Regions from separate parts of the Buttiauxella sp. JUb87 genome, predicted to be linked through region 1. Evidence: riboswitches for the same ligand, from Rfam matches in the RefSeq annotation. Region 1 holds a riboswitch; each other region holds the start of a gene.

Region 1 (4,201 bases):
CACTGTTTTCAGCCACGGTTTCTACCACCGCGCGGGTGATTTGCGGGCGCTCAAGTTGCGAGGTGTCGCGCCCAACAATCCACGACAATTTTTCGCGGCTTTCGGCCAGGGTTCCATGTTTGAGCGCGCGGTAAACGTCGAGTGCGGCATCGCTCAGGCAACGTGCGGCAAGTACGGTGTAAATCATCCACACTTCGACTAACCACCCGAGCCACGGATGCAGCAGGTTGGCGAGATACAATACGCCCCAGCTCACGCCCCATGTGGTGCCGACCACCACCAGCCACAGCACGCCACCACCGATTTTCAGCGCGCGGTCACTTTTGCAGAATTGGCGAATAATGCGTTGGGATACGGTGATTAGATTGCCTATCCAGCGCACCGGATGAGGCCAGTGCGGCGGGTCGCCAAACCAGTAATCCAGCAGCCAGGCCACGCCCCAGGCAAGCAATGTCATAGGTGATTCCTCGCAAGCGTTAGCCAGGGGGTGAGCAAATTCGCGCGTTGAGCGAAATGGACATGCAGGTAGCTGGCAAAAGTCGCCTGCTGCTGAACGCCTCCCTGCCAGCGGGAAACGGCGACACCATCACGCCATTTGCAGCAATCCAACGCTGCGGGCAACGGGCCGTTGAAATCGGAGTAATGAAATTCGTGGCCACGCAAGGTTTCGCCTTTTTTCGCCAGCAAGGTGTTTTGCACAGCGGTGGCCTCGCAATAGCCAAAACGTGTCAGGCGTTGGCCCATCTGGCTATGGCCTGGCAACACGCCGCACATGGCGTGGGTTTCGCCTTCACTGTCAGTCAGCGTTTCGCCCAAATACATTAAGCCGCCACATTCGGCATACAGCGGAATGTGCTGTTGATGGGCAGCTTGCAGGGATTCGCGCATGCGACTGTTCGCGGCGAGTTTTGCCGCATGGACTTCGGGGTAACCACCGCCAAGCCAAATCATCTGGCAGTCAGGGATTTTTGCGTCATGCAGCGGGCTGAAGCGCTGGATTTTCACCCCGGCGTGCTCGAGCATTTCGAGGTTATCGGGATAGTAGAAGTTGAAAGCTTCGTCTTCAGCAAGGGCGAGTGTTAGCCCGTCGGCCAGTGCGGCATCAGCAATGGCGGGCGCAGCACCCTGAGGCAGGGTATTAAGGCGAGATAACGCCAGAAGATGGTCGAGGTTAACGGTTTCTTCAATTTGCTGCGCCAGGCGCTGCCAGTGTTCATCTTGCGGGGAGTGTTCTTGTGCCGGAACCAGGCCGAGGTGGCGCGACGGTAACTCGACATCGGCCATCACCGGCAAGCGCCCTAAGACGGGCAAGCCGCAGTAACGGGTGATGGCATCAGCAAGTAACTGGTAGTGGCTGTCGCTGTTGACGCGATTGAGGATAACGCCTGCGATGTTTAGCGTTGGGTCAAAGCGCTGGAAGCCCATGACAGTGGCGGCAATGGAGGTAGACACCGCTTTGCCGTCGACCAGCAATATCACCGGGCAACCGAGCTGTTTTGCCATCGCGGCGCTGCTGCAATAGTTGGGGTCGGTGCCGTAGCCGTCGTACAACCCCATCACCCCTTCGATGACGGCGACATCTGCGTGCTGCATTTGTTTAGCGAACAAACCATTTAGCGTGGAAGTGGGCAACATGAAAGCATCGAGATTGCGCGAGGCAATGCCGCTTACTGCACTGTGCCAACTGCTGTCGAGATAGTCGGGGCCAATTTTGAAGGGTTGAACGCGAAGGTTGCGTTGCATGAAGGCGCGGAGCAGCCCGAGCATGACGGTGGTTTTACCACAGCCGCTGCTGGTGCCTGCAATGACGAATGCGTGTTTTGCTGCCGCTGCCATGGTTGCCTTATCACTGTTTCGGCAAAGCACGGATGTCAGCACGTACGCGCACCCTGAGGCTGCACGCATCTGATGACAACTGACTTCCCACCGAAGGAGTTGTTGAGAATAAGGATGACAAGTCGGTCTTCTGGCTTAGCGTCTCTCTCGCCCGCCCTTCCCAATCATTAGATCAGTGGTTTTGCGGGTTCGTCGGCATCACAGCAGCGGGGGCTGCGGGGGATTGTCACCCCCTTCCCAGCCACGGACTATTTTGGTTAATCGCGTGGCATAAACGAGTCAGTTATTGCGAGCATGACCTTCAAAGCATCACACTCTTAAATATTTAAAAGCAGACACAGTGTAAAAGCTAATAGATTTCGAGAGTTGCGCTATGACAATTTTTACTGATTTTTTAATCTTTACGGTAAATGTCGCTGACGCGTATCTGCCCCCCAGAGACTGGGGATAAAAAAAACCGCCTGGCGGCGGTTGGTAACACTGTTGGAAAAACTCTGCGTAGGTCAGCTAAGCGAAGCGCCATCCGACAACACTGGCGCAAACGGTGGATGACGCTTTCGCTTATCCACCCTACGACAGCTAATTAATCGGCCTTGATTTCGCCCATTACTTTCAGTTTTTTGGAAATTTCACGACGCTCTTTAGACAGTTCAGCGTTTTTGATGATGTAGTCATCAACACGGTCTTCATAGTCGGTTTTCATGCTGGCGATGATGCCTTGAATAGCTTCAATGCTCATACCCGGTTTGATGTAGTCGCTCAGGTTATCAAGCAGCAGAACACGTTTTGAGTTATCGCGGATCTTTTTCTGTACGTCCTGGATTTCACGCTGCAGTTTGTTTTTGCGACGGAACAGACGCACGAACTCAAGCACGTCCTGGAAAGATGGTTTGATTGGTTCCATTTTTATACCCCTGCTAATTTCATACTCGGATTCGTTAAGACAGCCGCCATAAGATAACCTTAATGGTAGCGGCAGCCGCTGATAATTCATTGTTTCGCTATCTTAACCTCAATTGCTGCTGAATCGAAACCAGCAATTCACACCAGGCTGAGCAATTATTTGCGTAACGCGCGACAGATCAACTGCGACAGCAATTCTAGTTGACGAGCAAGTTCCAGACTCAGCCAGACGTAACCATGAATAGGCGTTTCCTGAAGTTTCCCATTTTGGCCATTTTGTATGAGCTCGCGCAACTCGCTGACGATTTCAGTCAGCTTTTCATTGTTCGCTGAAATCGTCGACGGGTTGCCATCGTGCAAGGCCAGTGCGATAGCGGCAAGCGTGCCCTGGGTCATTTGTTGCGTTTCGCGCAGCGTGTGTGCGTTGATCATCAGGAAGTGGCTTTCCCTTGATGCCCAGTAAGCGTTGACCTGCAACTCAAGAGTGCACACCAGATTGCGGCTGACGGTTTGTATCGCCTCGAAGATAGACTTTTGAATGTGCGTTTCTTTGCTGCTTGGCCCGATGAGTGCACGCATTCTTACGACATCACTCAACACTTTGTGTAAATGTTTTTCAAGCCTGGGGCGCTCTAATAAATTAGGTGAGAAGCCCGCGTTGTAAACCCGGCCAAAGGCGGTGACGAAGTTCGCCATTTGTATGCGCCAGTGGATAAAGGCGCGCTGCGGATAAATGCTGGTAAATAACATCGCCAGCAACGAGCCGAAGATAACATCGCCGCTGCGCCAAAGGGCAATTTCCATGTCTCCTGCCGGTGCGCCAACCACCACCGCAAGAGTGATACCAATCAGCAGAGCTTGATACGGGCGTTTCCCCAACGCCAGATAGCCGCAGATGAACATGGCAATGGCACACCACACCAACATCAGCGGTAGCGAGAACAGCTCAAGTTTTAGCGCCACAAGTCCCATGACTGCACCGCATATCGTCCCACCAATTCGCTCAAAGGCGCGTGGCACGACGTTGCCCCAAAAAGAGATCGGCCCCATGACCACCACAAGCGTGATCAACGGCCATGTCCCTTCGGGCACTTTCAGAAGATGAACAATAAGAAAGGTGAGAATAAAAGCCAGTGCGATGCGGATCCCATGCACGATACGGTAATTGCGGTATATGCGGATCTCAAATGGGCTTAGTGATTTGTCAGGACGCACACTCAGTTCCCCAGAAAATAAAAAACGGGATTGTACCTGTTTTTATGGAATGAACATCACAAAGTTAGGGGGCATAAGCCCCCTTTAGCATCAGACTTGATCTGCCACCGGAATATACATGTCTATTTCCCATACTCCACTTTCTGAACCATCGTTAAGATAGTGTTCGAAGCAGGGTTTTCCGGTTATCTGGTAGCTATTATTAGCAAGGACGCTGTCAAAAAACAGATTCCACGGCTTGGCAAAG
Region 2 (4,201 bases), on a different contig from region 1:
CCGCAGTAACAATTTCAACTACGCGTTCAACAATGAACTCTTCGCTTTTCTCGCCGTAGGGGAATGCTACGTTGTCGAAAGCATAAATGTAGTGCAGGTCAGGCAAAAGCTGCCGGACTTCATCATACACAGAAAGCCCACCGACACCGGAGTCAAAAACCAGTACGGTGGGACGTGTATTAGAAGGTATAGCTGCCAGAGAGATAGTATTCCCGTCCTGGGGTTTGATAGCCATAAACCGTCTCGTAATCTTTATCGAACAGGTTGGCGATTCTACCACGAACAGTGAGATGAGAGGTGACCGGATATGAAGCCGCTACATCAACTGTGCTATAACTCGGCAAAATTTGCTGAGTCGGGTTATAAGCAGAGGTGTTGTTGTCGTAGCGTTTGCCGTAATACTGCCACGCTACATCCATATTCACGTTAAACATCACCCAGTCGAGCTGGTACTTAGCCTGGCGCTTAGCGCGGCGAGCCAGCACTTCATCACTCTGGTCATCACGCGGATCCATATACTGCAACGTTAGCTTATGAGTAAAGATGCCAGTATCCACGCTACCGACCCATTCCAGTCCTTTGATAGTCGCAGATTTGATGTTGTCATAAGACCCGTCATAAGTGACCGGATCGGAGTAGTAGGTAATCAGATTTTCAATCGTGTAGTGATAAGCAGACAAACGCCAGTCCACAGGACCGGTTAATCCTTCAAGCCCAGCTTCCCATTGCTTGGATTCTTCTGGTTTCAGATTTGGATTGGAGTCGATGCCAAAGCGCGTGGAGCCATATTGTTGCCCGAGGGAAGGTGCAAGGAAACCCGTGCCATAAGAAACTGTCGCACGATACCCTTCAACGAATTCCCATCCAGCCGCGGTTTGCCATGTACCGTGCCAACCGAATTGCTCGTCGTGGTCTTCACGACCTGAAGCTTCCAGGGTCACATCGCCAAACTGCTGCTGACCACTCAAGTAGACGCCCGTGTTATCACGGTTATAACTGTCAGACATGACTGTGTCAGAAGAAGTCAGACGCTGTTGCTGCCAGTCAATACCTGCGCTGATCGAGCCATTCCCGACAACAAAGTTGTTACCCCACTGGACGTTGCGTTGGGTCATATAGTCGAGCGTCGTACCGTCGTTATAGCGGCCATACACGCTGCTATAGTTATAGTCCTTCACTTTTTGATAGCTCGCCAACAGCTGCGAAGAGTAGATCCCGGAATGGAAACGCAGGCCCGCATCGTAGTTCTGGTTATAGAGTTGATGCTCGTCTGCGCTATACGCCGGAGTATAAGGAGGCGCACCTAAATCGTAATCGCTGTTGTTGGAATAGCCATAAGTACGGAAGAAGCCGTCAAACTCCTCGCTAAACTTATGCTCCAGGCCAGCCCAATAGCTTTTGCTACGGTAACCATCTCTATCGTTATCACCGCTATAAGTAGAATGCGGCTGAACGTTAAAACCCTTAGTGGTTTCGTATGAGCCAGACACTGTCGCTACCGTATCGCCAAAACGCTGGCGCCAGGTACCGTCATATTGCTGATAGCTATCCGAACCCACACCCGCATTGATTTGCGACTTTTCTTCATCGCTCTGCGTGATGATGTTAACCACGCCGCCAATCGCGCCAGAACCGTAAACCGCGGAACGTGGGCCACGAATGTATTCCACGCGCTGCACTAAAGAAATCGGGATTTGGCTAACATCCGAGGAGTTGGAAATGCCAGGGCGGGCAAGCGGAATACCATCCACCAGCACCAATACATGGCTGGCGCTGGTGCCACGGACAGACATTGAAGAACTCTGCCCAAGACCACCATACTGAGCAATATCGACGCCAGGTAAACGACGCATGACATCGTTCATCGATTTTGCCTGCCATTGGTCGATCTCTTCCCGGGTCACAATATCAGTTGGCGCCAGAACGGTATTGACGGGTTGCTGAAAACGGTTGGCCGTTACCACCAGAGTATCGTCAGAATTGCTGTCTTGCGCCCAGCCTGAAAAAGCCGTTACGGACAGAGCCGTAAGCAGCGAAAGTTTTTTTACCATCATTTTAATAAGCATCCGCTTTCCAATAAGGATGCCGCAGACATAACCGATAGCACGCGATAGTTATGCAGATTGCGACGTATACCGGCAGGTCTTCGGGCTTGGAGGTGTGTGACTACTGGATGATGACTTCCCGCTTTGTTTAGCAGTGTCTGCACTTGGCGCTCATCCCACCGTTCCTTACCGCTGCGCGTCAGCCCCAGAGTTGCACTGGGTTCCCTTTTAACTCATGTAAAAAGGCCGGAAGTGCTATGCTACGATTTTGTTAATAAGATTGTCCAGACACATCAAAATGCAACAGCACTGGACATCATCAACCTATTCCCTACAATCGCCGCGTAGTTTGACTTTATTAACAGGTAGCAGATCATGACTCCCGAACATCTCCCAATTGAACAGTACGACGCGCAACTGGCCGAAAAAGTCGCCCGCTTGCAAAGCATGATGGCCCCTTTTGCAGCACCAGCGCCGGAGGTGTTCCGTTCGCCAACCAGCCACTATCGGATGCGTGCTGAATTTCGTATCTGGCATGATGAAGACGACCTGTACCACATCATGTTTGACCAGGAGACAAAGCAGCGCATCCGGGTTAACACCTTCCCGGCAGCCAGCTCACTTATCAACGCGTTGATGCCTGCGATGCTCGACGGCGTGCGTGATATTCCCGCCCTGCGCCACAAACTCTTCCAGATTGATTATCTGACGACGATGAGCAACCAGGCGGTTGTCTCGATGCTTTACCACCGGAAATTGGGTGAAGAGTGGCAGCAACACGCTGAAGCACTGCGCGACAATCTGCGGGCTCAGGGTTTCAATGTTCATTTAATTGGCCGTGCGACCAAAACCAAAATCGAGCTGGATCAGGATTTCATCGATGAGCGTTTGACTGTTGCCGGTAAAGAGATGATTTATCGCCAGGTGGAAAACAGTTTCACGCAACCCAACGCGGCGATGAATGTTCATATGCTGGAATGGGCGCTGGATGCCACGCACGGTTCAAAAGGCGACCTGCTGGAACTGTATTGCGGTAACGGTAACTTCTCGCTGGCACTGGCTCGCAACTTTAATCGCGTGCTGGCAACTGAAATCGCCAAGCCGTCTGTTGCTGCCGCGCAATACAATATTGAAGCGAATGAAATTGAAAACGTGCAAATCATTCGTATGGCCGCGGAAGATTTTACCCAGGCGATGAATGGCGTGCGCGAGTTTAACCGCCTGAAAGGTATCGACCTGAAAAGCTACCAGTGCGAAACCATTTTCGTCGATCCACCACGCAGTGGTCTGGATGCTGACACCGTGAAAATGGTGCAGGCGTATCCGCGCATCCTTTATATCTCCTGCAACCCGCAAACCCTTTGCGAGAACCTGGAAACATTAAGCGAAACCCATAACGTGTCACGGCTGGCGCTATTTGACCAATTCCCGTACACGCACCATATGGAATGCGGTGTGTGGCTAACACGCAAATAGCAAAACGGACGCCTCGGCGTCCGTTTTTGTTTTAGAGCAGGCTGCTATTCCGTCACCTGGGATTTACGAGCGCGGATTTTAATACCAATCCAGAACAACAATGCGACCGAAAGTACCGCTGGCAAGAAGTTGGAGCCAATAGCTGGATATTCAGCGCGTACAACTGCGCTATACAGCAACACGCCCAACACGAAACAAGCCGCTGCGATACTTGGCAAACCCACCGGCATCGTGCGGTTTTGGTAGCGTTGATGCAAACAGTACACCGTCAGCACCAGCGCGATAATTGGAAAAATGGAAAACGGCACAACCGAGCTGAACACTGCGGCAAACGTTCCGTTGATCGCAAGGCCTGCAATAAACGCTAACCCGAGCGTACCTCTATCTTGTAACTGTTTCATTGCCCTTCCTTCATTCACTCTTCAGATATTTGAGCCAATGCCATTTTTTCTTGCTCCCGGCGATACCAGTAATACGCACCTTTGGAAATCATGCGCAACTGAAGTACCAGACGCTCTTCAAGCTGACGACGCTGATCGGCATCGACGTCTAACGCTTCGGCACCAGCACTAAAAACAATCGTCACCATCGCTTCTGCCTGCGCTTCAGTAAAGCTGCGCGACATACGATTTTCGAGTTCCAGATAATCAGCAAGTTCCGCAATAAAGTGCTGAATTTCA
Region 3 (4,201 bases), on a different contig from region 1:
TTCCACTACCGCGCGATTGATTTGCGGCATTTGCAATTGGGAAGTGTCGCGCCCGACAATCCAGGCGAGTTTTTTGCGGCTTTCCTCGAGATTGCCCTCACTTAACGGCAGCTCCACGTCACGCGCGGCGTCATCGAGGCTGCGGGCAGCAAGCACCGTGAAAATCATCCACACTTCGACAATCCAGCCCAACCAGGGGTGAATGGCATTGGCAAAATGCAGCAGCCCCCACGCCACGCCGAAGGTGGTGCCAACCACGCAGAGCCACATCAAACCACCGCCGATGGACAAGGCCGCTTCGCTACGGCAGTAACGCCGGACGATACGTTGTGCCAACGCTGTCAGTGCGCCAATCCAGCGCACCGGATGCGGCCAGTGGTGAGGGTCGCCCAGCAGACGATCCAGAATCCACGCCACCGCCCAGGCCAGGAGTGTCATTTCGCTCTCCAGGCTGCACTTATCCAGCGATTAAGCAGCGTGGGACGCTGGGCAAAATGAATATGCAGATAGCTGGCGAAGGTATTTCCCACCTGCCAGCCACCCGACCACGCCTGTAAAACTGCGCCGTCGCGGGTTTTGCTGCACGCCATCACCGCAGGGATTTGCGGCGTAAATTCAGAATAATGAAACTCGTGACCACGCAGCGTTTCGCCTGTGTCAGCCAGCAAGGTGGGCGCCAGCGCCCGGCTTTCGCAGTAGCCAAAGCGGGTTAATTTTTTGCCCATCGCGCTATGGCCGGGAATAGCGCCGACCATCGGATAAGTCGCGCCGTGGCTGTCTTGTAGCGAACTGCCGAGGTACATCAAGCCACCGCATTCGCCATAAATCGCCACGCCTCGTTGGTGGGCTGCGAGGATTTGAGCGCACATGGTGTGGTTCGCAGACAGCTTTTCGGCGTAGAGTTCCGGATAGCCACCGCCGAGCCAAATCATCTGACATTCCGGTAACTGGCTGTCATGCAGCGGGCTGAAGCGCACGATGCGCACGCCAGCACGCTCAAGAAGAGAAATGTTATCGGGGTAATAGAAGTTGAACGCCTCGTCATCAGCCAGCGCCAGCGTTAACCCTGCTCCGCTGCCGGCGGCTGGCAGTTCAGGCCACGCCCCTGAAGGGAGCGCATCACAGACGCTGAGTGCCAGCAACTGGTCGATATCCAGCGTTTTTTCAAGCTGGCTGGCGAAGTCTGCCCAGGGTTGTGAATTGACGACCGACTCGCGTGCGGTGACCAGCCCCAAATGCCTTTCCGGTAACGAAACCCCTTCAACACGGGGAACGTAGCCCAACACCGGCACGCCGCAGTAGCGTTCAATAGCGCTTTTCAACAACTGATAATGGCTTTCGCTATTCACGCGGTTGACGATCACGCCCGCCAGCTTTAATGCGGGGTCAAAATGTTGAAACCCCATGACCGTCGCGGCAATCGACGTCGAAACAGCTTTCCCATCGACCAGCAGAATCACCGGGCAGTTCAGTTGCTTCGCCATCCCTGCGGTGCTGCAATAATCAGGACTGATGCCGTAGCCATCAAACAGCCCCATCACGCCTTCAATCACCGCCACATCCGCATGCTGCATACGTTCGGCAAACAGCGCATTTAACGTGGCAACCGGCAGCATAAAACGGTCAAGGTTCAGGGAGGCAGTCCCGGTCACGGCGCTATGCCAGCCAGTATCAAGATAGTCAGGGCCAACTTTGCAGGGTTGTACGCGCAATCCGCGCTGTGTGAGGAGGCTAAGCAAACCCAGCGTAACCGTGGTTTTGCCACATCCGCTGGAAGTGCCTGCAACAATGAATGTCCTTTTCCTGGCTGCCATACCCCAATCCTGTTCTGGGCGGTACGGGTGCCAGGATGTGCGTTGACCCAGTCTTGCGACTCGACGCTTCTGAGCAACCCACTTCCCACCGAAGTTGTTGTTTTTAGCTAACAGACTGGTCTTCTGGCTTAGCGTCACTCTCACCCGTCCTTCCCAATCTTACGATCAGTGGTATCACGGGTTCGTCAGCATCACAGCAGCGGGGGCTGCGGGGGATTTAAACCCCCTTCCCAACCACACAATGTGGTGTATCTATTAGCATTGCAGTTAACCGCGTATGCCGTAAATTCACTGTTGCGCATACGTGGAAACATAATTTAAGAATTCTGTTGAATATCGCCAAATAAAAACTCGACACAGGTTATAGCGCCTAAGAAATTAAATTATTGCGCTACGACAATTTATCAGACCAATTAAATTTGCTTACTTTGACACGCCCCACAATTAATTACCTTTTCGTAAAGCAATAACAAAACCTCACTTTTAAATGAAATAACCCCTTACACCAAATAGACAAATAAGTTCATGAAAATAAATCATATTAATATGAAAATAAATCAAAGCCATATTATTAGCGCGCAGATATAACATCTTTATTCTTTTTACCGCCATGGCTGATTAAGCTATATTGTGGAAAATCAATAAATCCTATAAAGCGCCATGTCACTATCGCGCAGATATAATTGAGTGAAAAAGGTGGTCAATGTGGCAGTAGCTCAGTGTCCTGCATCCTGTGGCGAGCTTATCCAGGGGTGGATTGTTGGCGGCGAAAAGCTGGTGTCGTGTCCGGTGGACTGGTACAGCACCGTTGAAGTCACCACTGGCGCTCCGCTAGCAAGCGAACTTCCTCTGTCGCGCGCAATGGTGAAACAGCTGCTGGCGCACTGGCAATATCCCGCAGAGTTGAGCCGTGAAATACGCATTGAGCGCCACTCGACGATTCCGCTCGCCAAGGGAATGGCCAGTAGCACCGCAGATATCGCCGCCACGGCGCTCGCTACCGCGAGTTATTTAGGCCGTGAACTCAGTGAACAAGCACTGGCGGCGCAGTGTGTTGCACTCGAACCCACCGACAGCACTATTTTTCGCAGCCTGACGTTGTTTGACCATAACAAAGGTGCTACGCGCATCGCCTGTGACTCGCAACCGGCGCTGGATCTGCTGGTGCTTGAAAGCCCACTGACTTTGCGGACCGCAGATTATCACCGCATGGAAAGAAACACGTTGCTGCAACGGCATGCCCCTGAACTGGAAACAGCCTGGGGGAAAATTCAGCAAGCGTGCGCGCAGAACAACCCACGTTTGATGGGTGAAGCCGCCACGCTTAGCGCCGTGGCGAGCCAGAATATTTTGCCTAAACCGGAATTTAACGTCTTGTTATCACTGGTTGAAGAGTGCGATCTCTACGGTATTAATGTCGCGCACAGCGGCAGCGTGGTGGGGTTGTTGTTAGACCGCAACAAGCATGATGTAGAGCGGGTGATAGGGCTATTGACGGAAAAACGCTTAACTCCACACTGGCCGATGCATCACTTGTTGAAGATGGTCGAAGGCGGCGTGGCCTTGCTGTGATCACCGTTAATGGTGTCGGATGACGCTGCGCTTATCCGACCTACGGGATAGCCGTTGTATGGGGACAAGCGTCAGCGTCATCCACCAGTTACGCCGAGGGTGACGGAGGTCGCTGCGCTTATCCGGCCTACGGGATAGTCGTTGTAGGGGGGATAAGCGTCAGCGTTATCCACCAGTTACGCCGAGGGTGACGGAGGTCGCTGCGCTTATCCGGCCTACGGGATAGCCGTTGTAGGGGGGATAAGCGTCAGCGTCATCCACCAGTTACGCCGAGGGTGACGGAGGTCGCTGCGCTTATCCGACCTACGGGATAGCCGTTGTAGGGGGATAAGCGTCAGCGTCATCCACCAGTTACGCCGAGGGTGACGGAGGTCGCTGCGCTTATCCGGCCTACGGGATAGTCGTTGTATGGGGGATAAGCGTCAGCGTCATCCACCAGTTACGCCGAGGGTGACGGAGGTCGCTGCGCTTATCCGGCCTACGGGATAGCCGTTGTAGCGGGGATAAGCGTCAGCGTCATCCACCAGTTACGCCAAGGGTGACGGAGGTCGCTGCGCTTATCCGGCCTACGGGATAGTCGTTGTAGGGGGGATAAGCGTCAGCGTCATCCACCAGTTACGCCGAGGGTGACGGAGGTTGCTGCGCTTATCCGACCTACGGGATAGCCGTTGTAGGGGGGATAAGCGTCAGCGTCATCCACCAGTTACGCCGAGAGTGACGGAGGTCGCTGCGCTTATCCGGCCTACGGGATAGCCGTTGTAGGGGGGATAAGCGCCAGCGTCATCCACCAGTTACGCCGAGGGTGACGGAGGTCG

The links. A riboswitch is a leader RNA that binds a small molecule or an ion and turns the genes downstream of it on or off. The one in region 1 is predicted to bind cobalamin.
Region 2: another riboswitch for cobalamin. It lies ahead of btuB (TonB-dependent vitamin B12 receptor BtuB); the one in region 1 lies ahead of EC843_RS05595 (cobyrinate a,c-diamide synthase).
Region 3: another riboswitch for cobalamin. It lies ahead of EC843_RS19380 (cobyrinate a,c-diamide synthase); the one in region 1 lies ahead of EC843_RS05595 (cobyrinate a,c-diamide synthase).

Annotation. Positions count from the first base shown of each region.
Region 1 covers NZ_SNVY01000001.1:1,167,373-1,171,573, forward strand. The annotation lists gene cbiB (adenosylcobinamide-phosphate synthase CbiB) at 1-457, opposite strand, end outside; gene EC843_RS05595 (cobyrinate a,c-diamide synthase) at 454-1,836, opposite strand; cobalamin riboswitch at 1,939-2,116, opposite strand; gene EC843_RS05600 (DUF496 family protein) at 2,420-2,740, opposite strand; gene EC843_RS05605 (FUSC family protein) at 2,896-3,954, opposite strand; gene sbmC (DNA gyrase inhibitor SbmC) at 4,045-4,201, opposite strand, start outside.
Region 2 covers NZ_SNVY01000011.1:774-4,974, forward strand. The annotation lists gene murI (glutamate racemase) at 1-235, opposite strand, end outside; gene btuB (TonB-dependent vitamin B12 receptor BtuB) at 180-2,051, opposite strand; cobalamin riboswitch at 2,120-2,311, opposite strand; gene trmA (tRNA (uridine(54)-C5)-methyltransferase TrmA) at 2,421-3,521, shown strand; gene EC843_RS21795 (YijD family membrane protein) at 3,566-3,922, opposite strand; gene fabR (HTH-type transcriptional repressor FabR) at 3,937-4,201, opposite strand, start outside.
Region 3 covers NZ_SNVY01000007.1:72,891-77,091, reverse strand. The annotation lists gene cbiB (adenosylcobinamide-phosphate synthase CbiB) at 1-438, opposite strand, end outside; gene EC843_RS19380 (cobyrinate a,c-diamide synthase) at 435-1,814, opposite strand; cobalamin riboswitch at 1,910-2,085, opposite strand; gene EC843_RS19375 (GHMP kinase) at 2,520-3,386, shown strand.